DNA from 2 places in the Enterobacter cloacae complex sp. genome. Region 2 is predicted to be linked to the other one. Evidence: predicted binding sites of a transcription regulator. Region 2 holds the regulator's gene; the other holds the start of a gene.
The links. The regulator CRP, encoded in region 2, controls carbon source genes, mostly activating them, when cyclic AMP is high. The targets are predictions, from matches to a motif close to ATGTGANNNNNNTCACAT.
Positions count from the first base shown of each region.

Region 1: the regulator CRP is predicted to act here: its motif matches at 2,047-2,064, upstream of garD (galactarate dehydratase).

Region 1 covers NZ_LT991957.1:1,471,419-1,475,880, forward strand. The annotation lists gene garK (glycerate 2-kinase) at 1-61, opposite strand, end outside; gene garR (2-hydroxy-3-oxopropionate reductase) at 118-1,008, opposite strand; gene garL (2-dehydro-3-deoxyglucarate aldolase) at 1,030-1,800, opposite strand; gene garD (galactarate dehydratase) at 2,166-3,737, shown strand; gene DBR02_RS07415 (DeoR family transcriptional regulator) at 3,796-4,462, opposite strand, start outside.
Region 2 covers NZ_LT991957.1:1,675,104-1,679,565, reverse strand. The annotation lists gene argD (bifunctional acetylornithine/succinyldiaminopimelate transaminase) at 1-319, shown strand, start outside; gene DBR02_RS08565 (YccS/YhfK family putative transporter) at 316-2,403, opposite strand; gene crp (cAMP-activated global transcriptional regulator CRP) at 2,461-3,093, opposite strand; gene DBR02_RS08555 (OsmC family protein) at 3,405-3,809, shown strand; gene DBR02_RS08550 (phosphoribulokinase) at 3,895-4,462, opposite strand, start outside.

The sequences.
Region 1 (4,462 bases), 200 kb from region 2:
GCGCCACCTCGGTGGCAGACAGGCTTTCTTTATAAGAGTCTGGCGCGATTATGATTTTCATAGTTGTAAGCCTGGACCGTAGGCCCGGTATGCGTTGCGCCACCGGGCAGGACGTCATTAGCGAGTAATTTCGACCTTCGCCAGTTTTTCGTAGTAGCACGCGAGCGCGCTGTGATCGGCAGTGCCAAGACCGTCCGCACGCAGCGCCTGCATCATCTCCATGACGGCGGCAGTCAGCGGCAGCTGCGCCCCTACGCCGTGTGACGTATCCAGCGCATTCGCCAGATCTTTAATGTGCAGATCGATACGAAAACCCGGCTTAAAGTTACGATCCATCACCATCGGTGCCTTGGCATCCAGCACGGTGCTGCCCGCCAGACCACCGCGAATGGCCTGATAGACCAGATCCGGATTCACCCCCGCTTTGGTGGCCAGCGTCAGCGCCTCCGACATGGCCGCAATGTTCAGCGCCACAATCACCTGGTTTGCCAGCTTGGTGACGTTACCCGCGCCGATGTCACCGGTGTGCACCACGGAGCCAGCCATCGCTTTCATCAGGTCGTAGTATTTGTCGAAGACGGCTTTATCGCCGCCCACCATCACCGACAGGGTGCCGTCAATGGCTTTGGGCTCGCCGCCGCTGACCGGTGCGTCCAGCATATCCACGCCTTTCGCCTTCAGCGCCTCGCTGATTTCGCGGCTCGCCAGCGGTGCGATTGAACTCATGTCGATCACCACCAGGCCCGGCTTCGCGCCGTCGATAATGCCGTTCTCACCCAGCGCCACCTCTTTCACGTGCGGAGAGTTTGGCAGCATGGTGATGATGACATCGCACTGCTCGGCGATCGCTTTTGCGGTTGCCGCCGTTTCCGCGCCGGCCGCAATCACCTCTGCCACCGCGTCTGAATTACGGTCGAGAACCACCAGCGAGTAACCTGCTTTGATGAGGTTCTTGCTCATTGGTTTGCCCATGATACCCAGGCCAATAAAACCCACTTTCAGCGTCATAATCTGTTTCCTCAATGATGGTTATTTTTTAAAAGCGTCTGCTAATCTCTGCGTGGCCGCGCGGAATACGCCGAGGTCGCTGCCGACGGCAACAAACGTTGCGCCCCACTCCAGGTAGCGGCGGGCGTCAGCTTCCACCGGCGCCAGAATGCCGCACGGCTTACCGTGGGCTTTGGCACGGGCAAAAATGTGCTGGATGGCGCGCTGAACGTCCGGGTGGCTGGCGTTGCCCAGATGACCAAAGGCGGCAGCCAGATCGCTCGGGCCAACGAAAATACCGTCTACCCCTTCGGTCGCGGCAATGGCGTCGACGTTATCGACACCCTGCTGGCTCTCGATCTGAACCAGGATGGTGATGTTCCTGTTGGACTGGGCGAAATAGTCCGGCACGGTGCCAAACATGTTGGCGCGGTGCGAAACGGACACGCCGCGGATCCCTTCCGGCGGATAGCGGGTCGCCGCTACGGCCAGCACCGCTTCTTCTTCCGTTTCAACAAACGGGATCAGGAAGTTGTAGAAGCCGATATCCAGTAAACGCTTGATGATAACCGGCTCGTTGGTGGGCACACGCACCACCGGCGCGCTGTGGCTGCCTTTCAGCGCCATCAGCTGCGGAATAAACGTGCTGATATCGTTTGGCGCATGTTCGCCGTCCAGCACCAGCCAGTCGAATCCGGCCAGGCCCAGCACTTCCGTGCTGATGGGGTTTGCCAGCGCAGACCAGCAGCCAATCTGGATCTGGTGCGCCGCGAGGGCTGCTTTAAACTTATTCGGGAAGATATCGTTACTCATCGCTTATACCTTTTTTAATTCCGCAGTTTTAGCCAGCATCATTTTTATTTATTCCGACGCAGCGTCAGGGTTATATTTATTTTCTGACTGAATTTTGGCGTTATAAAATCGTCATTCAGTATAATCGCCGCCCGACGGCAGTACATTGTTTCAATGCTCAGTTATCGAGTGGAATTTGAACGCTATCTTGAGCATATGCACAAAGCAGTGGGCGCTGATGCACAGAATCAACGATTAGTGTTTCGGGAGCGATCGCGATCACATTCTCACCTTTCCTCTCCTGACATTCTTTATTTCTTCAATAAGAAACAATTAACCATCTGGCTATATTTAGTATCAGATATTTTGCTGGAGAAGCGTAAACAATGGCCGATATTCAAATTCGACAGGCGTCGCCGACGGCGTTCTATATAAAAGTGCACGATACCGACAACGTGGCGATTATTGTCAACGACAATGGCTTAAAAGCGGGTACCCGCTTCCCGGACGGGCTGGAGCTGATTGAGCACGTTCCGCAGGGGCACAAGGTCGCGCTGGTCGATATCCCCACGCACGGCGAAATCGTGCGTTACGGCGAAGTCATCGGCTATGCGGTACGCCCTATCCCGCAGGGCAGCTGGGTTGAAGAGTCGCTGGTTGAGCTGCCAGCGGCCCCGCCGCTGGAAACGTTGCCGCTGGCGACCCGCGTCCCTGAGCCGTTGCCGCCGCTGGAGGGCTATACCTTCGAAGGTTACCGCAACGCGGACGGCAGCGTGGGAACCAAAAACCTGCTCGGCATCACTACCAGCGTGCATTGCGTGGCGGGCGTCGTGGATTACGTGGTGAAAATTATTGAGCGCGATCTGCTGCCGAAATACCCCAACGTTGACGGCGTGGTGGGGCTTAACCACCTGTACGGCTGCGGCGTGGCGATCAACGCGCCCGCGGCGGTCGTGCCAATCCGCACAATCCACAATATCGCCCTCAACCCAAACTTTGGCGGCGAGGTGATGGTGATTGGCCTCGGCTGTGAGAAATTGCAGCCTGAACGCCTGTTGCAGGGTACTGAGGATGTGAAAGCCATTCCGGTAGACGATGCCAGCATTGTTCGTCTCCAGGACGAACGTCACGTCGGATTCCGTTCCATGGTCGACGATATTCTTCAGGTGGCGGAGCGCCATCTGGACACGCTGAACAAACGCCAGCGCGAAACCTGCCCGGCCTCTGAGCTGGTAGTGGGGACACAGTGCGGCGGCAGCGATGCGTTTTCCGGCGTCACCGCCAACCCGGCGGTGGGTTACGCGTCGGATTTGTTCGTGCGCTGCGGCGCCACGGTGATGTTCTCCGAGGTCACCGAAGTGCGTGACGCCATCCACCTGCTTACGCCGCGCGCCGTCAACGAGGAGGTGGGCAAACGCCTGCTGGAGGAGATGGCCTGGTACGATAACTATCTTGATATGGGCAAAACCGACCGCAGCGCCAACCCGTCTCCGGGTAACAAGAAAGGCGGCCTGGCGAACGTGGTGGAAAAAGCCCTCGGGTCAATTGCCAAATCTGGCCAGAGTGCGATTGTGGAAGTGCTCTCTCCGGGCCAGCGGCCAACCAAACGCGGCCTTATTTACGCGGCTACGCCTGCCAGTGATTTTGTTTGCGGCACCCAGCAGGTGGCGTCCGGCATTACGGTACAGGTCTTTACCACCGGGCGCGGCACGCCGTACGGCCTGATGGCGGTACCGGTGATCAAAATGGCGACCCGCACCGAGCTGGCAAACCGCTGGTATGACTTAATGGATATCAACGCGGGCACCATCGCCACCGGGGAAGAGAGTATTGAGGATGTGGGCTGGAAGCTGTTCCACTTCATTCTGGACGTGGCGAGCGGGCGGAAGAAAACTTTCTCTGATCAATGGGGACTGCATAACCAGCTGGCGGTGTTTAATCCGGCGCCGGTGACGTGATGGCCTCTCATTCTGCCCTCTCCCCACAGGGGAGAGGACAGGGTGAGGGGACAAAACCCTACACCAGCACCACATCAATCCCGCTTTTCCGCAGCCCGTCTAGGCTCTCCGCCGGAATACCTTCATCAACGATAATCATATCGATCCGCTGGGTATCAATGATTTTATGCAGGCTTGAGCGGTTAAACTTGCTGGAGTCGGTCACAACGATAATGCGCTCTGCCACCTCGCACATTTTTCGATTCAGGCGGGCTTCATCCTCGTTGTGGGTACTCACCCCCCGATCGAGATCGATGGCGTCGACGCCCAGGAACAGCAGGTCAAAATGGTAATTCTGTAACGACTGCTCCGCCTGGTCGCCGTAGAAAGATTGCGACTGACGGCGCAAGTGTCCACCGGTCATCAGCAGCTCCACTCCCTCTGCTTCCAGCAGCGCGTTCGCCACGTTCATCCCGTTGGTCATGGCAATAACGTCGGTGTGCTGGCGCAGCATACGGGCGATTTCACAGGTCGTGGTACCCGAGTCCAGAATAATGCGGTGGCCCGGCTTCACCAGCTCAGCCGCCGCCTGCGCGATGCTGCGCTTCACTGCCGTATTAAGGGAACTTTTGTCCTCAACGGACGGCTCCACGCCGGGCATATTGCCTTCGCAAATCAGCGCGCCGCCGTAAGCGCGAACGGCAATCCCCTGCTTTTCCAGAAAGGCCAGATCGTTACGGATCGTC
Region 2 (4,462 bases):
CATCAACACGCCGGACGTTCTGAACGGCGTGAATGCGAAACGCGACCTGTTTGTGAAAGACCTGAAAAAGATTGATGAACAGTACGACGTGTTCAGCGAGATCCGCGGCATGGGGCTGCTGATCGGCGCCGAGCTGAAGCCGCAGTACAAAGGTCGCGCGCGCGATTTCCTGCACGCCGCCGCCCATGAAGGCGTCATGGTGCTCAACGCCGGGCCGGACGTGATGCGCTTTGCGCCGTCGCTGGTGGTGGAAGAGAACGACATTGAAGACGGGTTAACCCGCTTTGCCGCGGCGGTCGCGAAGATTGTAAAAGGCTAATACGCCGTCCGCTTTAACCTGCGGGTTAACCAAATCCCGTGATGCGGACGCTGACGCCATGCCACCGACGAAATGGTGTGCATGGTGTTCAGGTGCCCGAGAACACGCTGCAAATGCTGCTCCAGGGTGCTCATCGGGCCGTGGGTAAGTGTTTCCGGCGCTTCCATAATATTTGACTCTCCCGACTCGCCCGGCGCGTCATACTCCAGACGCTGCTGGCAGCGCTGCAACGCAATTTCACACGACTGCAAATAGCGCTGCGCCAGGTCTGGCGTCAGCATGGTGTGCTCGCGCGCCAGCGTGGTCATGGCGTTGATGTGCTCGACGATAAACTGGCTGTGCGTCACCCACAGCTTCATGTCCGCCAGGTAGTGCGCGTTAAAGCCCGGCTCCTGCATGGCCTGGTTCAGGGAGTTGAACAGGGCGTTGTGCGCCTGGTTGACCTTCATGCGCTCGTAGGCCAGCGGGGAAGGCTGCGGGTCGTCGCTCAGGATCAGACGAATGGCCTGCTGATCGGCCTCCAGCGCGTCGTGGGCGTTCTGCCTCAGCAGCCCGCTCTGCCACTGCGGCCACAGCCAGACCATGCCGCCAAAGGCGATCAGACAGCCAATCAGCGTATCGACCAGCCGGGCAATAATAAACTGTTCCCCGTTAAGCGTGAGCAGTTGCAGGGTATACACCGCCGTCACCGTAAAGCCCACCATCGCCCAGCCGTAGTTTTTGCGGATGATCAGATAACTCACCAGGGTAATCGCCAACATACCGGCCAGGGTATAGCCCTCCGGCACGTGAAAGTGCAGCGTCACGCCCGCGATAATCAGCCCCGCCATCGTGCCGCCCGCACGATGCAGAATCCGGACCCGCGTGGCGCCATAGCCGTTCTGGGTAACAAACAGCACGGTCATTAAGATCCAGTAGGGTTTCGGCAGGTGCAGGGCCATTCCCATCAGGCTGGCGATGCTCAGCATCACGCTGATCCGCGCGGCGTTGCGCAGGGCGGAAGACTTCAGTGACAGGTAGCTTTTCAGCGCGGGCAGCAGCGGGAGCCGTTTTTGCTTATCGGCCATCAGGTCGCGGGCATAAAGTGGGCGCTGGGTGCGCAGCACGCGGGCGATGCGGCTGAAATGCCAGGCGGCAAATTGTCCGACCGGGTTATCCGCGTGCTGACGCGCAATCTTCTCCAGCGCGCCGAGCTGTTTATCCATGTTAAAGCGCGTCGGGTAGCGGTGATAGAGAATATCATCAGCCAACACCCGCAGGCGCGCCGCGACGGTCTGCGCGTTCCAGCGGATCACCGCTTCCGCATGGCTGCGCTCCACCAGCTTTTGCACCTCTTCCGGATTATGCAGGCTGACGGAGATATGCTCCTGCAAATCCAGCCCGACCTGGAAGGTACGCAGCAGCCGCTTATATTCATGATTTTTATTGGCGGCAAGCATGTGCAGCTGCTGGTAGCACTGGCTGATCAGATCCACCACTTTTTGCTGCCGCTCCAGCAGCGGCGGCAGGGATTTTTCCGGGTCGGTATGCTGGGTGAGAAGGGTGTATTTTGCTTCGCAGTATTCAGCAAGCTGCACGTAGAGCAGGCTCAGGGATTCACGCAGCGGCTGTTCCCGCCACAGCCAGAACCAGAACCAGTTAAACAGCCCGTACCACAGCGTGCCGAGGGCGTAGATCAGCAATGGCTCCCACACCGGCATATTGCCCGCAAGGCTTAAGGTGAAGATGGCGGCTATCAGCGACGCGGGAAGCAGTCGGGCGTGCAGCGAGCTGATTTCGGCGGTTACGCCGAGCGTCATCGCCAGCACGGTCAGGATCAGCGGCAGCGGTATGTCGCGGGCCAGTAAAAGCTGCACGGCAAGGCTACAGCCGGCAAACAGGCAGCCGCCAATAATCAGGCGTTTGAAAAAGCGTTTATGCGGCGTGTCCAGACCGGCAATGTTGCAGCAGGCGGGCACGAGAGAAAACAGCAACCCCTGCTGAAGATGTCCGAGGAGCAGGCCCACGGCCACGGGGAGACACAACACCAGCGTTTGTCGCAGTGCGTAGTTAACTTCCGGGTGATAGATCAGCCTGCGCCACATGAGGAGTAGAGACAAAAACGGCGTGCCACCCTGCGGCGGCACGCCGTCTGACCGGAATTAACGGGTCCCGTAAACCACGATGGTTTTACCGTGGGCGGAGATCAGGTTCTGGTCTTCCAGCATCTTCAGGATACGGCCCACTGTTTCACGGGAGCAGCCGACGATCTGACCGATTTCCTGGCGGGTAATTTTAATTTGCATACCGTCAGGGTGGGTCATGGCGTCCGGCTGTTTCGCCAGGTTCAGCAGCGTCTGCGCGATACGACCGGTTACGTCCAGGAAAGCAAGGTTACCCACCTTCTCAGAGGTCACTTGCAGACGGCGTGCCATCTGGGAAGAAAGACGCATCAGGATGTCAGGGTTGACCTGAATCAGCTGACGGAATTTCTTGTAAGAAATTTCAGCCACTTCACATGCTGTTTTAGCACGAACCCAGGCGCTACGTTCCTGGCCTTCTTCAAACAGGCCCAGTTCACCGATAAAATCGCCCTGGTTCAGATAAGAAAGGATCATCTCTTTCCCTTCTTCATCTTTGATCAGCACGGCCACCGAGCCTTTAACGATGTAATACAACGTTTCCGCTTTTTCACCCTGGTGAATCAGCGTGCTCTTTGATGGGTACTTATGAATGTGGCAATGAGACAAGAACCATTCGAGAGTCGGGTCTGTTTGCGGTTTGCCAAGCACCATGCGCTGTTATCCTCTGTTATAAGCTGTCACCAGAGTCATAAGATGCATCCGGACTCTGGGGTTGCAATCGAATTCTTACCCATACCCTGGGAAGTCGGCTGTCGTAACGTTTCGCAGCCAGTAAAGTTTGATGTCCTCTGCATACATGTGTAACGTCAATGTATTACTGTAGCATCCAGAGTGTTTTAGCATAGCTTTCGCCGCGTGTCTCCTGGTGTCTCGCTTCAGCATGACGCAGGTCGCCTTCCGTTGCGAGAAATGTAACGTACACGTAATCTGTCATAAAAAATGCAACGTTGGAGTGAGTGAATATGCAAGCGCGTGTGAAATGGGTTGAAGGGTTAACGTTCCTGGGCGAGTCGGCCTCCGGGCACCAGGTTTTGATGGACGGTAACTCCGGTGATAAAGCCCCAAGCCCGATGGAAATGGTGCTGATGGCGGCAGGGGGATGCAGCGCGATCGACGTGGTGTCGATCCTGCAAAAAGGCCGTCATGACGTGACCGATTGTGAAGTGAAGCTGACGTCAGAACGTCGCGAAGAGGCGCCACGCCTGTTCACGCACATCAATCTGCATTTTGTTGTCACCGGGAAAGCGCTGAAAGACGCGGCGGTGTCACGCGCGGTGGATCTCTCAGCGGAGAAGTACTGCTCCGTGGCGTTGATGCTGGAGAAAGCGGTAAACATCACCCATTCGTATGAAGTGGTCGAGGCTTAATTTTTTGGCGGGTGGCGCTTCGCTGACCCGCCCTACAAAAGCATGAACGTAGGCCCGGTAAGCGCAGCGCCACCGGGCAAAAAAATCACGCGATCTGCTTCCCTTCCATCAGCCGCTGCACCAGCGGCGTCATGATCAGCTCCATCGCCAGCCCCATTTTTCCGCCCGGCACCACTAACGTATTCATGTGCGAAATAAACGAGCCTTGCAGCATCGCCAGCAGCCAGGGGTAATCGATGCCTTCCAGGTTGCGGAAGTGGATCACCACAAAGCTTTCGTCCAGCGAGGGAATGCTTTTCGCGGCGAACGGGTTAGAGGTATCCACGGTGGGCACGCGCTGGAAGTTAATGTGGGTGCGGGAGAACTGTGGCGTCAGGAAGTTGATGTAGTCTTCCATGGAGCGCACCACCGAGTCCATCACCGCTTCACGCGAGTGGCCGCGCTCGCTGATGTCGCGCGTCAGCTTCTGGATCCACTCAAGGTTAACAATCGGCACCACCCCCACCAGCAAATCCACGTGGCGCGCCACGTCGTGCTGAGGCGTCACCACGCCGCCGTGCAACCCTTCGTAAAACAGCACGTCAGTCGGTTCCGGCAGCGGCTGCCAAGGCGTGAACGTGCCGGGTACCTGGTTCCAGGGAACGGCTTCATCG